Regions from separate parts of the Desulforhabdus amnigena genome, predicted to be linked through region 1. Evidence: riboswitches for the same ligand, from Rfam matches in the RefSeq annotation. Region 1 holds a riboswitch; the other holds the start of a gene.
What was found. Region 1 has a riboswitch for cobalamin ahead of QMG16_RS12495 (TonB-dependent receptor plug domain-containing protein). Riboswitches for the same ligand answer to the same signal wherever they lie in the genome.
Positions count from the first base shown of each region.

Region 2: linked by a shared signal. The riboswitch ahead of QMG16_RS14765 (hypothetical protein) and the one ahead of QMG16_RS12495 (TonB-dependent receptor plug domain-containing protein) in region 1 are both predicted to bind cobalamin.

Region 1 covers NZ_BSDR01000001.1:2,936,194-2,943,574, reverse strand. The annotation lists gene cbiE (precorrin-6y C5,15-methyltransferase (decarboxylating) subunit CbiE) at 1-872, shown strand, start outside; gene cobM (precorrin-4 C(11)-methyltransferase) at 922-1,701, shown strand; gene QMG16_RS12505 (cobalt-precorrin 5A hydrolase) at 1,670-2,770, shown strand; gene QMG16_RS12500 (precorrin-3B C(17)-methyltransferase) at 2,797-3,576, shown strand; cobalamin riboswitch at 3,665-3,849, shown strand; cobalamin riboswitch at 4,058-4,229, shown strand; gene QMG16_RS12495 (TonB-dependent receptor plug domain-containing protein) at 4,265-6,349, shown strand; gene QMG16_RS12490 (substrate-binding domain-containing protein) at 6,861-7,381, shown strand, end outside.
Region 2 covers NZ_BSDR01000001.1:3,470,204-3,477,584, forward strand. The annotation lists gene QMG16_RS14750 (TRAP transporter large permease) at 1-581, shown strand, start outside; gene QMG16_RS14755 (acyl-CoA dehydrogenase family protein) at 730-1,875, shown strand; gene QMG16_RS14760 (iron-sulfur cluster assembly scaffold protein) at 1,996-2,424, shown strand; gene QMG16_RS14765 (hypothetical protein) at 2,461-2,712, opposite strand; cobalamin riboswitch at 3,000-3,188, opposite strand; gene QMG16_RS14770 (zinc-binding dehydrogenase) at 3,251-4,279, opposite strand; gene QMG16_RS14775 (penicillin-binding protein 1A) at 4,538-6,949, shown strand; gene yoaA (DNA repair helicase YoaA) at 7,036-7,381, shown strand, end outside.

The sequences.
Region 1 (7,381 bases):
ACGGGCGAGGTCCCGCTGCAGAAAATCCCGAATGGTTGGAGCAGCTCCGGCACCATTCGAAAGTGGTTTTTTTTACGGATCCTCAGCATACCCCCGATTGGATCGCCCGCCAGCTGCTGGATGCCGCAATGAAGGATCGCACCCTGGTGGTGGGGGAGGATTTGGGGCTTCCTTCGGAAAAAATCCAGCGTTTTTTCCCTGAGGAAGCGGCGGCAAGGAAATTTTCGCCCCTCAACCTGGTGGCCGTATTGGATGAGAGTCCTTCCAGGCAGGCTGTGGATTCGACCGTTCCGCAAGCCGTTCTGGGGCTTCCCGAGACCGCCTTCCGGCATCGGGCCGGCCTCATCACCAAAATGGAAGTCCGTGCTGTGGCGCTGGCTCATCTTCAGTTGCGGCCCGGACTCGTTTTGTGGGATCTGGGAGCGGGAAGCGGTTCCGTATCCATTGAAGCATCGAGGCTTGTTCCTCTGCGACGGGTAGTTGCCGTGGAAAAGGACGCAGAACGTTACCGGGATCTGCAGGATAACGTGAAACGCCTTCAAGGATCGCAAATAGAGACGGTTCATGGAAAGGCCGCCCAAGTGCTGGATGCGCTCCCCGATCCGGACCGTGTTTTCATCGGAGGAAGCGGAGGGGACCTGCGGGAGATTTTCGAGAACCTCCTGCGGCGCATGCGTCCTGGTGGAAGAGTGGTCGTCACCGCAGCGACCCTGGATACTCTGGAAGCCGTTCGGGCTTTCTGGAGCGATAAACCCTATGAAATGCAGATTACGCAACTGCAGGTCAGCCGGTCTGTGCCTATCGGAAAAACGGTGAGGTTCGAGGCGCTCAATCCGGTTTTTGTGGTGAGTGTCTGGCCGAAGCCCATTTAGGGACTGTCCGGAAACCTCCCTCTATAAACAGATAGATTCGAGGAACTCTATGAAATATCCTATTCATTTTGTCGGAGCGGGTCCCGGCGACCCTGAGCTCATCACGGTCAAGGGGAAGAGGCTTTTGCAGGAAGCGGACTGCATCGTCTATGCGGGTTCTCTTGTTCCCGAGGCCTTGCTGCAGGATCGGAAACCGGGCGCCGCCATTCACAACAGCGCTTCCATGACCCTCCCGCAAACGCATGCACTCCTGCGGGAAGGGTATGAACGGGGCGAACGGGTGGTCCGCCTGCACACGGGAGACCCCGCCCTCTACGGGGCCATTCAGGAACAGATGGAACTCCTGGACCGGGATGGGATTCCTTACAGCGTGGTGCCGGGCGTGTCGGCCGTCTTCGCGGCGGCAGCGGCTCTCACCCAGGAGCTGACTCTGCCGGAAGTTTCTCAAACCCTGATCTTGACCCGTATGGCGGGTCGAACCCCCGTTCCCGAAGGGGAAGACCTTCGGTCGCTCGCGCAACATCGGGCGACCCTGGTGATCTATCTCAGTGTGCAGCAGATCGAAAAAGTGGTCTCCGAGGTCAGTCCCTGTTACGGCCCTGAGACTCCGGTGGTGGTTGCCTATCGATTGGGGTGGCCCGATGAGCTCATTGTGAAGGGTACCTTGGACGACATCGTTCAAAAGGTCAAAGCAAGCGGTATCGGCCGCCAGGCGATCATCATGGTGGGAGAGGTCTTCAATGCCCGCTCCGGGAAAGAATTGAAAAAATCCAAATTATACGACGAGTCCTTCGAACATGGATTTCGAAAAGCCCGGGTTTCCTCCTGAATCTTCCTCCATAGCCATTGTGGCTTTGACCCGCCACGGAGCCGACCTTGCGCTGCAGTTGCAGGGGAAGCTTCCCGGCAGCGCCTGTTATGTGCCGGTGCGGCATCAGTTTGCCCTGGCCATGGGGGCCGTGGGGTTTCAGCGAATGGCGGACCTGCTCAGGGAAATCTGGCCCAGGGTTTCCGCGCTGGTCTGCATCATGGCCACCGGCATAGTGGTCCGTCAGATCTCCCCCTATCTGCGCCATAAGAAGGAAGATCCCGCTGTGGTCGTGCTGGACGAGAGGGGAGAGTATGTCATCAGCCTGGTTTCCGGCCATTTGGGAGGAGCGAACCGCCTCACGAAAGAAGTCGCCCGCATTACCGGAGGACATGCGGTCATCACCACCGCTTCGGATGTTCAAGATAAGCCTGCTCTGGATCTGATGGCGCGGGCGGCGGGTCTCGAGATCGAAAACATTGAAATGCTCAGTCGGCTGGCGAGGGCTTTCCTGGAAGACGAACCCGTTTGGATCTACGATCCTGAAGGCCGGTTGAAGAGGGATTTGGCCAGCCAGGGGAACATCGACTGGCTGCATGAGGTCCTCTCTTCCCCCCCATCCCTCATGTCGACCCTGATGGAGAGAGTGGGCGTCTGGGTTTCGGAGGCCCTGGTTCCCGCGTTTCTGAAATGCCTGGTGCTGCGCCCCCGGAATCTGGTCGTCGGGATCGGGTGCAACCGGGGTACGCCGGCCCAGGAAATCATGGAATGGTTGCAAAGGGTCTTCGCCCGTGAAAAGCTCTCCCCACTCTCCATTAGAAATCTTGTGAGCGTCGATCTCAAATCCGATGAGGCGGGGATCATCGAAACGGCGGCAATGCTTCAGAGGCCTGTTCATTTTTATTCCCGCAAAGAGATCGAAAACATAACCGTGCCCAATCCATCCACTCAGGTGGCCAAGCACATAGGAGTTCAAAGCGTATGCGAAGCGACAGCTCTTCTGAGCGCCGGGAGCCAAACCCTCATTGTTCCCAAGCAGAAAACGTTCAATGTAACTCTCGCCATAGCACGGGTCGGCTATCCATTGTAAGCCTCGGGCCCGGCTACCGTTCCTATATGGTGCCCGAAGCTCTGGATGCCCTCCTTTCGGCGGAAGTGGTACTCGGCTATAAAACTTATCTGGGCTTGATCGAAGAATTGCTGGAAGGCAAAGAAGTCCTTTCCAGCGGAATGCGAAAGGAAGTGGACCGCTGCGGGCTCGCCATTGATCGTGCCCTCGAGGGACACCGCGTGGTGTTGGTATCGAGTGGTGATGCCGGGATTTATGGGATGGCGGGTTTGGTCTTCGACATTTGCCGTGAACGGAGCCTGCGCGTTTCGAGTCCTCCCCACCGCACCCCTTCAACAGAGCCGGCGGACCTTCGGGATGAGAAGGGGGAGGTTCCTCCGGATCTTTTTGTGGAAGTGATTCCGGGGGTGGCCGCCTTCAATGCGGCGGCTTCCATCCTTGGAGCCCCTCTCATGCACGATTTTGCGGTGGTCAGCCTGAGCGACCATCTCACCCCTTGGGAACTGATCGAAAAACGCTTGCAGGCGGCCGCATCCGCGGATTTCGTCATGGCCATTTACAATCCCAGGAGCAAAACGCGCCCCGATCTGCTGGAAAAAGCCCAGAAAGTGATCCTCCGCGAAAAGGCCCCCGAAACCCCCGTGGCCATCATTCGAAAGGCCATGCGCGGCGGGCAGTGGAAGTGCATCACGACTCTTGCCGAGATTCCCTTCGAGGAAGTGGACATGCAATCCATTCTCATCGTGGGAAACAGCAAAACCTACGTCTGGAACGGCTGGATGGTGACTCCCAGGGGATACTTGGACAAATATAACCTTTCGGAATGACGCAAGATAAGAATGCGCTGATTTTAGAGAGGTGTTTATTTGAATATTGACAAAAGTTTTCGGCTGTTATAGAGGTACCGGCTACGTGAAAATAAGTGAATCATCAGGTACCGCAAGGTTTAATAGGGAATCCCGTGAAATCCGGGAACGGTCCCGCCGCTGTAAACGGGGACGAAATCCGATAGAGCCACTGTTTTGCGCAAGCGAAATGGGAAGGCACAGAGAGTAGATTGATCCGTAAGTCAGAATACCTGCCTGATGATGTAGGGTCGATCGGTACGTGGTAATACCGGATGGACCGCTAAAGGACCAAGAGAACCAGGGTGCAATCCTTAGGGCCAAAAGCTCTAAGGATTTTTTTTTGGCTGAATTCCATTTCGGAGATGAATCGGTGACTGGGTGAACAGGCACCGGGACGCGAAGGAGTGCTTTTGAAAGACCTTGAGGAATAGGCATCAACGATAGAACCGTATAGCCACACTACAGTAAAATGCATCGGCTTAAGGGAAGGAAGTGGGAATCTTCCGCCGCCCCGCGACTGTGATCGGGACGAAAGCCGCAAGGATGTCACTGTCACGCCCAAGGCGTGATGGGAAGGCGCGGCGAATAGGATGAACGTGAGCCAGGAGACCTGAGTGGATGCATAAACCTTTCAACATTCCCCGAGGGGGGAAAGGAGGTTGTCTCAATGCGTTTTTCACTACTGAGGACATCGAAGCTCATCCTTGCACTGGTCGTTCTTTTTGCTGTTTTGGCGCACAATCCCTTGCCCTCCCAATCTCAAGAAGAAACCAAACAGGAAGAAACCAAACAGGAAACGACCGAAGGGAAAGAAGCGCAAGAGGCCGACGACACTTCCCGAAAGGAGGAAGCCAGCGTCGTAGCTACAGGAACCGCCAACCTGGAGCCTGTGGTCGTTACGGCGACAAGAGTCGAAACGCCGCTCTCGCAAGTGACGAAAAGCGTGAGCGTTGTGACCAGCGAAGAAAGAGACGCGCAGGAGGATTATTTTATTCCTGGTCTCCTTGACTACGAGCCGGGCGTTTATCTCCGGCGCCTTGGCGGAACGGGACAGTGGGCCCATCTGAACATCCGGGGCGTGCCGAGCCAATACATCCAGTTTCAGTACAATGGATTCCCCCTCAAGGACGAGGCAGACCCCCAGGGTGCGTTTACCTACTTCCTTGAGGATTTGTATTCGCCAAGCAATATGCAGCGGATCGAAATCCTCAAGGGCACACAGAGCACCCTGTACGGATCGCAAGCCATGGGCGGCGTCATCGACATCATTTCCGACAAATGGAAGCGCGGCACCGGAGCGGAAGTCCGCAGCGAATTCGGGGAGTATGGCACATTTATTGAGAATGGGCGATTCTACCATGGACAGGGCTCGTTTTATATTGATTTTAACCCGATCTATGTCACATCGGACGGTGAGAAATTCGGTGGAAAATACGGCTTCTGGTACGACAACCTCGGCTTCTCCGGCGGGGCTGGATTCCGCATCACTCCGGACATCACCCTCGAATTCACCTCCCTCTACTTCGATTCCGACCTCGCCTTGACGGAAACCACTCCCAGTCTGGATGCCAACGGCAAGCTCGTGACACAAACCGCCGATCCCGATCAACACCGGGAAGGCCTCTCAGCTCTGTACGGCCTCACAATGAACCATGCCGTTTCTAGCTGTTGGAACTATTCCATAAAAGGCTCCTACGCGGAAACCGAGCGCCATTACTTTTGGACGCCGACTGTGAACGGAAACCATTCCAACTACGACGGCTCCACGGGATACATCGAAACACAGCAAAACATCCAGGTCACCGATTGGCTCACCCTTATCAGTGGTCTCGATTTCAAGCAGGCCGATTACGACGGTCGTGAACCCAACAATCCCAGCAACGATGACTACAGCCCCGTGTATTACAAAGAAGACTGGTACAACTGGGACCTGTTCACCCAGGCGAGCCTCAAGTTTTTGGATGAGTCTCTCTTCCTCAATTTCGGAGGCCGCTTCAATTACCCCGAGGAGTTTGATTCCAAGCTCGTTGGGGAAGCTTCCGCAGCCTACCTCTTTAAACAGTTCGGCACCAAGGTCCACGCTCATGTGGGCTCCGGATACCGCACGCCGTCCCTTTACGAAGTCTATGGGGGGTATGTCTGGAACGGTTACCTCTACACGATCGGGAACCCCGACTTGACGCCTGAGGAGAGCGTCGGCTATGAGGTCGGCATAGAGCAGACGCTGCTCGACAAGAAGGTTACGGCGGGACTGACCTGGTTTCATACGGATTTCGATAGCCTGATCCAATATGACGGCTTCACTATGAAGTATGTGAACGCCGACGAGGCACGGGTCCAGGGCATTGAAACATACGTCGACATCACACCGTGGCAGTGGCTGAAACTGAACTTCGCTTATACCTATGTCGATTCGAAGGTCGAGGATGACGGAGACTGGGTTCGAAGCACCTACATGCCCCGGAACAAGATCAGCGGCCTTCTCACCTTGAAGCTGCCCCGTGACCTCACCACATCCGTGCGGGTAGCATGGCAGGATGAGAAGATTGTTCCCCTGTATGACAACAACTGGAACAGGGTAAGCTGGGAAGAGCCTTCTGCAGTCACCGTCGATACGGCGCTCACCTATACCTTTCTCAAGAAGTATTCAGCATTCCTCAGCGTCCAGAACCTTTTCGATGAAGACTATACGGAGAGCGGTTACGCAATGCCGGGAAGGACGTTCAGCGGGGGCGTGAAGCTGGCTTTCTGAGAGGAGCTATGCCGGCAAAGGTCGAATTCCCGAATTCCCCCTGGACCTTGTGGGAGCGGCTTGCAGCCGCGATTCGGCCGGACATTGCGGCGTTTACATCCCCGACCTTGCTTGTTTCGACCGTTGGGCGGAGTACCAGTCGGGCCCTGCGGGCATGCAGAAATCCCGAACCATGAAGACCAAGGTTGCTTGCAGGGATTGTGAGACTGGTTTCGTGAAGTACGCCTATGACGGGACCATGAGTTGCGAGGCCTGTGGAAAGGCCCATAGGAAAACGGCTCAGGAGGTGAGGAAATGAAACGGATTGCTGTGTACGGCAAAGGAGGCGTCGGGAAGTCCACACTTGCGGCCAACCTTTCCTTGGAGCCGAAGGGGCGGCGCACCTGGTGGAAAAAATCGTGAACGCCGTTCCGGGCATGCTTTGATAAATCGGTGAATAGGTGGATCGTTTGACAGCCTTTAGCGGTTTTTCGAAGCGCCGACTCAGCGAAAAAGAAGGGAAGGATTCTGCTTGCAACAGATTGCAATAACCTTGAAAAAACGATGGAGGTTAATCCTGTTCGTGGCGGCGTGGCTGCTTTGCATGGGCATGCATCCCATCACTTGGGGCAGTCCCGGTTCCGTCACAACGGGGGAATCTGCCCCCGCCGCGGAATCGGTCGATCTCTTTCCCCACAAAGCCCGGCTTCGCTTCGCGCGATGCTTTACCATCGAATACCACGGGACCTACAAGCGGCTGGAGGTGCTTACACCCTGGCGCAACGCCAGGGAGACCTTCGTGTACATTCTGGTCTACAACGCCCGGTTCCTGGAGGATGCCGGAGCGCACTACCTCTGGCGCGACGACAAGACGCCGGGAAGCATTCCCCTCGCCATCGAAACCGTTGTGGAGCGGGCGAGGGCGGCGGAATTCTGGGTCGACACTGGGATGTGCCGCTCCCTTGCGGAGCTGCGGGAAATCGATGATCGCTACGAGCGTTTTTCGTCATTTTGCTCGGGAAAAGTCTTCAATAATGACGCCAGGGTCAATGC
Region 2 (7,381 bases), 530 kb from region 1:
TTTTCGGCGGTTTTCTCGTACTGAGCGAGGCTGCCGCCGTTACGGTCTTCTATGTGCTCCTGGTGGAAATGGTCATCCACCGGGAAGTGAAACTGCGAGACATTCCTTCCATCATACTGAAAACCTCCATGATGGTGGGGGGAATCATCATCATTCTTGGGGCCTCCCTCGCCTTCAACGCATTTCTCATCGACCAGCAGGTGCCCAACAAAATTCTCGAATTGATGCAAACCTATGTGAGCAACAAGTATCTCTTTCTCCTGATCTTGAATTTCTTTTTGCTTCTCGTGGGGTGCGTGCTGGATGTTTTCTCCGCCCTGGTCATCGTGGTTCCCCTTATCGTTCCCCTTGCCATGAGCTACGAGGTCAATCTGATTCATCTGGGGATCATTTTTCTGACCAACCTGCAGATCGGCTATTCCACGCCTCCCATCGGAATGAACCTTTTTATCGCAAGCCTTCGCTTCGAAAAGTCCATCGTGCATCTGTACCGGGCATCTTTGTCTTTCCTGGCCATTCTCCTGATCACCCTTGGAATCATTACCTTTTTCCCAGCCTTGAGCCTCCTCTGGATGAAATGAGTTTTGGGTGATGCACCTCTCTCGTTTTTGATTTTTCCACTTCCTTTTTTCATGGTTATCTTTGATTTTATTCTTTCGATAGATGAAATCGGAAATCAAACGATGTTCATGAAGAAATGCGGTTGAACATCTGAAAGGAGGAGAATCCATGGATTTTCTGCTTCCTGCTGAAATAATGGAAGAGCGAAAACGTTTTGAGGATTTTCTCAGGGAGCGTCTGGCGCCCCATGTTGCCGGATGGTATCGGGAAAGGATGGTGCCGCGGAGCTTTTTCCAGGAACTGGGGAAAGAGGGGTGGCTCGCGTTTGACCAGGGGAAGGAGGGTCCCGTGGAGCAACCCGTCCTCAAACAATCGGTGCTCATGGAGGAGCTGGCCAGGATTTCCCCGGGAGTGGCGGTCGCCGTATTGGTGCAGATTTCTCTTGGAACCAAAGGGTTGACCCTGTTTGGTTCCGAGGCGCAGAAAAAAGCTCATCTGGAATCCGCCATCCTCGGGAATACGCTCATATGCCTTGGAAATACGGAACCCACAGCTGGAAGTGACGTGGCAAACATCTCCCTCAATGCCGAAAAGGTGGACGGCGGATGGGTGCTCAACGGGACGAAAGGCTATGTTACTAACGGCAATATCAGTGATATTGCCATCATCACAGCTGTTACCGGCCCTCGGGCGGAGAGAAGCCGGCGCATGTCCATGTTTCTGGTGGACCTGTCGTCGAAGGGAATCAGCAGAAAAAAGCTCAACAAGCAGGTTTGGATCCCTTCAGATCTTACCCGACTTCAGTTCAAAGACGTTTTTGTCCCCGATGAGAATCTCCTGGGGGAGCATGGACGCGGGTTGCAGCAGGTTTTGGAGATTTTCACCAACAGCCGGGTGACCATCAGTGCGCTCGCTCTGGGAACTGCGGTGGGAGCCTTTGAACTGGGTGTGGATCATGCCCGGAAGCGGGAAGTCTTTGGGAGAAAGATAGCTGATTACCAGGCGAAATCTTTTGAAATTGCCGATTTCTACAGCAGGATCGAAGCGGCGAGGCTCGTGCTGTGGAAAACGTGCTGGAATAAAGACCGCGGCGGAGACTTTCGGTTGGATTCGTCCATGGCCAAGTATCTTACGGTAGAGATTGCCCGCGAGGTGGGAATGTGGGCGGCCGACCTGTTTGGAGCCGCCTCCGTGATTTTCGAGCACCCCATCCACAAGTTTCCCATGGATGCCTGGGCGGCTTCTCTGGGGGAAGGAACACAGGATATACAAAAACTGATTATTTTCAGGGAAGTGATGAAGCGGTTGTCTTGAGTTCAATATTGGGGGTTGAGCAGATCGAGTTTTTTGGGTATCTCCTTTGGGTGATGAGTATGATGTATGGTACATAAATTTCAAACGTATGGGAAAAAAGAAAGAATGGGGTATCCAGTCATGCAAGAATCTTCTGACATTCTTATGGGCACTGTTCGGGAATATGCGGAGGCTGAGAAAGAAGAGGTTTACGGAGAAAAGCTTTTCGATCTGAATCGGGAACCCACTCTCATGGGAAGAATGGAAAATCCGACTTCGTCGGGTATCATCACGGGTCACTGTGGTGAAACCATGGAAATATATCTGCGCATTGAAGGAGAACGTATCGAGGAAATAAGCTTTTTCTCTGACGGGTGTGCTTCCAGCCTGGCGTGTGGTTCCGTGGCGGCGGAACTGGCAAGAGGAAAAAACATAGACGATGCTGCGGCGATAGAGGGAGATACAATCCTCATGGTGCTCAAGGGACTGACCGAAGAAGAGACCCACTGCGCTTATCTGGCTGCAGAGGCATTGCATGCTGCCATCCACAACTGGATGTTGAGGCAGTAACGTAGCCAAGTGAGGGGACCGGAGGGTCCCCTTTTTCTATCCGCAGAGTCTCAAAGGGGTTCCCTGGATTTCGAAGGCGTCCTGGGCTTCGCTGTATGCAGCCCTGACACAAAAGACCGTGTGAACTCCCTGAGTCATCATCTTCCACCAACCGTAGGCGATATCCGATTCGGAGGTTGCAAGACACACCCGGTCCGCTCCCAACCGGTTCCGCGTCTCGTCCAAGTCCATTGTATCCTGCAATGCGTTTTTCCCTTCCGTCACGTAAAGAATGAAGCCTTTTTTCATCCTGGACCTCCATGAACGTTGAAGAGTCCCTGGAAGCACGAGTGCTTCCAGGGGGTAAGAGGTTAGTGTGTGTTGAGGTAGGGCTGGTGCTGAAGCAAAAAAAAATCCTTAGAGCCGAAGCTCTAAGGATTGCACCCTGTTTAAACTTGATCCTTAGGGAAGACTATACGGGCATTGCAGACATTTTGCATATGAAAGGCATCGCTTTCGTAGAGTAGAATTCCCGGCCTGTAAAGCCGATGAGGTCTGCACTCCGTATTCGAGGTCCTTCAGTATTCTACCGTACCGAGTCCTCAAGTGGTCAGGCTGGTCTTCTGGCTCTCGGATCTCTCTACTCACCGCACCTTCCCATCACATCCCGAATGTGACAGTGGCTTTAAAGGCGGCTTTCGTCCCCGATCACAGCGGCGGGACCGCTCCCGATTGTCACGGGATTCCCTTTTAAGCTTTGCAGCACCTGATCACTATGCAATTATATCGAGTATTCCTCTACTACAAGGGGGGATGGCTGTCAAGTCTCATTTACAAATATTTCTATCTACGGTTCGAGGACGATCTTTCCAAACTGGTCGCCCTTTTCCATGATTTCGAAAGCCCGGCGCCCTTCTTTGAGGGGCATGATCCGATGGATGACAGGTTTCAGTTTTCCCGCCCAGAGGAGAGAGGTCACTTCTCTGAAGTCCTGATGTGTGCCCATTGTGCTTCCTATGAGACTGATCTGCTTGCTGAAGATGAAGCGGATATCGATTTCGGCCTGAGGGCCGCTCGTGTTTCCCACTATGACGATGCGGCCTCCACGCGCCACCGCTCTCATGCTCTTGTGGATGGTGGCGGCTCCCACGTTGTCCACTACGACATCCACGCCGCGTTTGTCCGTGAGCTTTAACACTTCCCTTTCCCAGTCGCATTTGGAACGATCCAGAACGATATCGGCTCCCAGCTCCCGTGCGCCGGCTGCCTTTTCTTCATTGCCTGCCACCACGTAAACGGTTGCCCCTGCAAGCTTTGCAATTTGGATGGCCATGCTGTTCACTCCGCCTCCGGCCCCCACTACCAGAACCGATTCTCCAACACGCAGTTTGGCTCGGTGGATGAGCATGCGCCAGGCTGTGAGGGTAACCAGGAGAGGGGCCGCTGCTGACGGAAAATCCATATCCTGCGGCATGGCCATGAGACTCTCCGCCGGGACGACCACATATTCCGCCAACCCTCCGCGTACCTGTTCGCCAAGAATGTGGTAACCGGGACTCAGGCTATGTTCTCCGCGCCGGGTGAATTCATCCTCTACGGAGTTTGAACCCGGATCCACCACCACACGGCTTCCCAGGCTCCAACCGGTGACTCCCGGCCCCAGTCCCGCCACAATACCGGCAACATCCGAGCCGCCCCAGTGGGGCATCGGCAACTTAAGTCCCGGCCAGCCCCGCCGTACCCAAATGTCCAAATGATTGAGGGCGCAGGCTTTGACCTGGATGAGAACCTCACCCGGTGCCGGTTGAAGATCCGGAACATCGCAGTACCGTATGACTTCAGGCCCCCCGTGTTCGTGGAAACAGAGTGCTTTCATGGTCCTGGTTTCCTCCTTTCACGACGTAATGCAGGATCGACCGCCGTTACATCAATGAGGCGGAATGTCAAAGATTCGTTGCTATTGCTTCAGTGCTTAAGCTAAAATCCCCACATCGAACATTCAAGCCTGCCTTTCGATGGTATTTCTTGGAGTTTCTTTCCTTGGCATTGTGATTATGTTAAAAAGGTTGGAATTTTTCTGATTTTGCCTCAAAATAAAAAATTTTAAATTTCTCTTGCTTATGAGGTGATATAGATGAAACACTTAGGTTTTTTCAGGCGGAGGCAGGAAATGAGCCTTCTTCGCTGGCTGTTGTTCACTTTTTTGGGGTTCATCGCTTGTGTCGTCGCCATAGCGGGTATTGCGGCTTTCGCCTTTTATATTCAGCTGGATCGGTCTCTGCCCAGTGCTCGCGCTCTCAAGAACTATCATCCGTCTCTGGTTTCGAGTGTCTATGCTTCCGATGGTTCTCTCATTGGGGAATTTTATACGGAACGCAGGTTTCTGGTTCCTCTGGATCGGGTACCGCCCTATTTGATAAAAGCCTTTCTTGCGGCCGAAGACAGCCGGTTCTATGAACACGGAGGGGTCGATCTTCCCGGCATTTTTCGGGCCTTTATGAAAAATCTTCAGGCGGGGGAAATTGTTCAGGGAGGAAGCACCATCACGCAGCAAGTAGTGAAATCTCTCCTTCTTACGCCGGAACGCACGGTTATCCGTAAACTCAAAGAAGCCCTCCTTGCCTACCGTATCGATCACACGCTGAGCAAAGACGAAATTCTCTATCTCTATCTCAACCAGATTTATTTTGGTTCGGGGGCCTATGGCGTGGAAGCTGCGGCACAAACTTATTTTGACAAGCATGTCGAAGATCTCGATCTTGCCGAAGCTTCTCTCCTTGCAGGGCTGCCCAAAGCTCCCACCCGGTTTTCTCCGCATCAGAACTATGCTTCCGCCAAGGATCGCCAGAGGTATGTGCTGGATCGTATGGTCGAAGTGGGATTCATTACTCAGGAAGAAAGGGATAAAGCCTTTGTGGAACCCTTGAACCTGGCCAGGCCGAAGCGCTGGAGGCTCAAAGAGTTCAATCACTTCACGGAAGAGGTGCGGCGGCAGGTGGAGGCCAAATACGGCCGGGACGGACTCTATAAAGAAGGCCTGAAGATCTATACCACTCTGGATCTGAGAGCTCAGGAAATGGCCGAAAAGGCCCTGGACCAGGGATTGCGCCAGCTGGACAAGCGCCACAGTCGTTACCGGGGGATAAACCTCAATGTACCGAGGGAAGATTGGCCGAGTGCTCTGAGAGTGCTCAACAGCACCAATGGAGAACTGCAGCCCGAAAAAATCGTGGCTGCTCTGGTGATGGATTATGATCCTCAAAGCAGATCCTGCAGGTTGCAGATAGGGGATGCACAGGGGATTTTACCCTCTTCGGGGTGGCAATGGGCAAAGATTTCAGACAAACGGGCGAGTAAGATGTTCCGGGTGGGTGATTTGGTTCGAGTTCGTCTGGAAAATCTTCAAAGTGACAAGACCTGGACGACCGTCCTGGAGCAGGATCCTGGAATGGAGGGCGCTTTCATGGCTATGGTTCCTCAAACGGGAAGAGTCCTTTGCCTTGTCGGTGGAAGAAATTTCGCTCAGAGCCAGTTCAATCGCGCAACACAGGCTATTCGACAGCCTGGTTCGGCCTTTAAGCCCATCATCTATTCCGCCGCTCTCGATAAGGGCTACACGGAGGCATCCATCCTGATCGATTCACCCATCGTCCTGAACGATCACAGCCTCAGGGGGCTTTGGAAACCCGCCAACTACGACCATCAGTTCTGGGGACCCATCCTGTTGCGGAAAGCACTGATCCATTCTCGCAATGTTGTGACCGTCAAGCTCCTGAATGCCATTGGAGTGGACTATGCGATTCAATATGCCAGAAACTTGGGAATTACCTCCCCCCTCACGCCCACCCTGGCCCTCGCTCTCGGGGCGTCTGGCGTGTCTCTCTGGGAGCTGCTCACGGCGTATACTCCTTTCGCCAACCAGGGAAAACGGGTTGATCCCTATATGATCGAAAAGATAGAGGATCGGGACGGCAATATTCTGGAGGAGCACCGGGTCGCACCCGAAGATGTGATTTCGCCTGAAACGGCTTATGTTATGACCGACCTGCTGGCGGGTGTCGTGCAGGAAGGTACGGCGAAAAAGGCCAAAGAGCTGGACCGGCCCGCAGCGGGAAAAACGGGAACCACCAATGAAATGAGAGATGCCTGGTTTATCGGTTATACTCCGGATGTTTTGGCGGGTGTGTGGGTGGGCTACGACGATCACAATGTTTCTCTGGGGAAGGGAGAAACGGGAGGTCGGGCCGCTTGCCCCATCTGGGTTTCTTTCATGAAAGAATGGCTGAAAGAAAAGCCTGTGGAAAGTTTCCCCATTCCTTCCGGCGTTGTTTTTGCGAAAATCAACGGTCATACGGGGGCTCTTGCTCGATCCAATGATCCTTCGGCGGTCTCTGCCGCATTTGTGGGGGAGGTGCCCGTCAGATCGCAGCGCTATTCAGCTCCTTCACAAAAATCCGGAAATTCTTCTCCTGCTTCTTCTGATACTGCTTCTGCCACGGTTTCTTCCTCGCCGGCGGAATCTTTTTTCAAATCCGATCTGTTTTGAGGCAAGAACTCAGCGGTTGGCCGATGGGCTTTCGGACCGGTTTCTATACGGTCGACCGCTGAAAACCACTCATTGGGACCCGATACATGCAGCGCTACTTCGGCCCTCAGGGGCTTTTGGCTCAAAAAGTAAAATCTTTCGATTTTCGTGCCTCCCAACTGGAGATGGCCCAGGGGGTTTTTGAATGTCTCGGCAGCGAAGTGCCTCTGCTGGTGGAAGCGGGGACAGGGACGGGGAAAACCTGGGCCTATCTCATTCCCGCCATTTTGAGTGGAAAAAAGGTGGTCGTTTCCACAGGCACTAAAACACTCCAGGACCAGATCCTCGACCACGATATCCCTTTCCTCAAGAGATTGCTCTCTCCAAATCTTCATGCGGTGTGTCTCAAGGGGCGCAGAAACTATCTTTGCCGCCGTCGCTTCAGGGACTTTT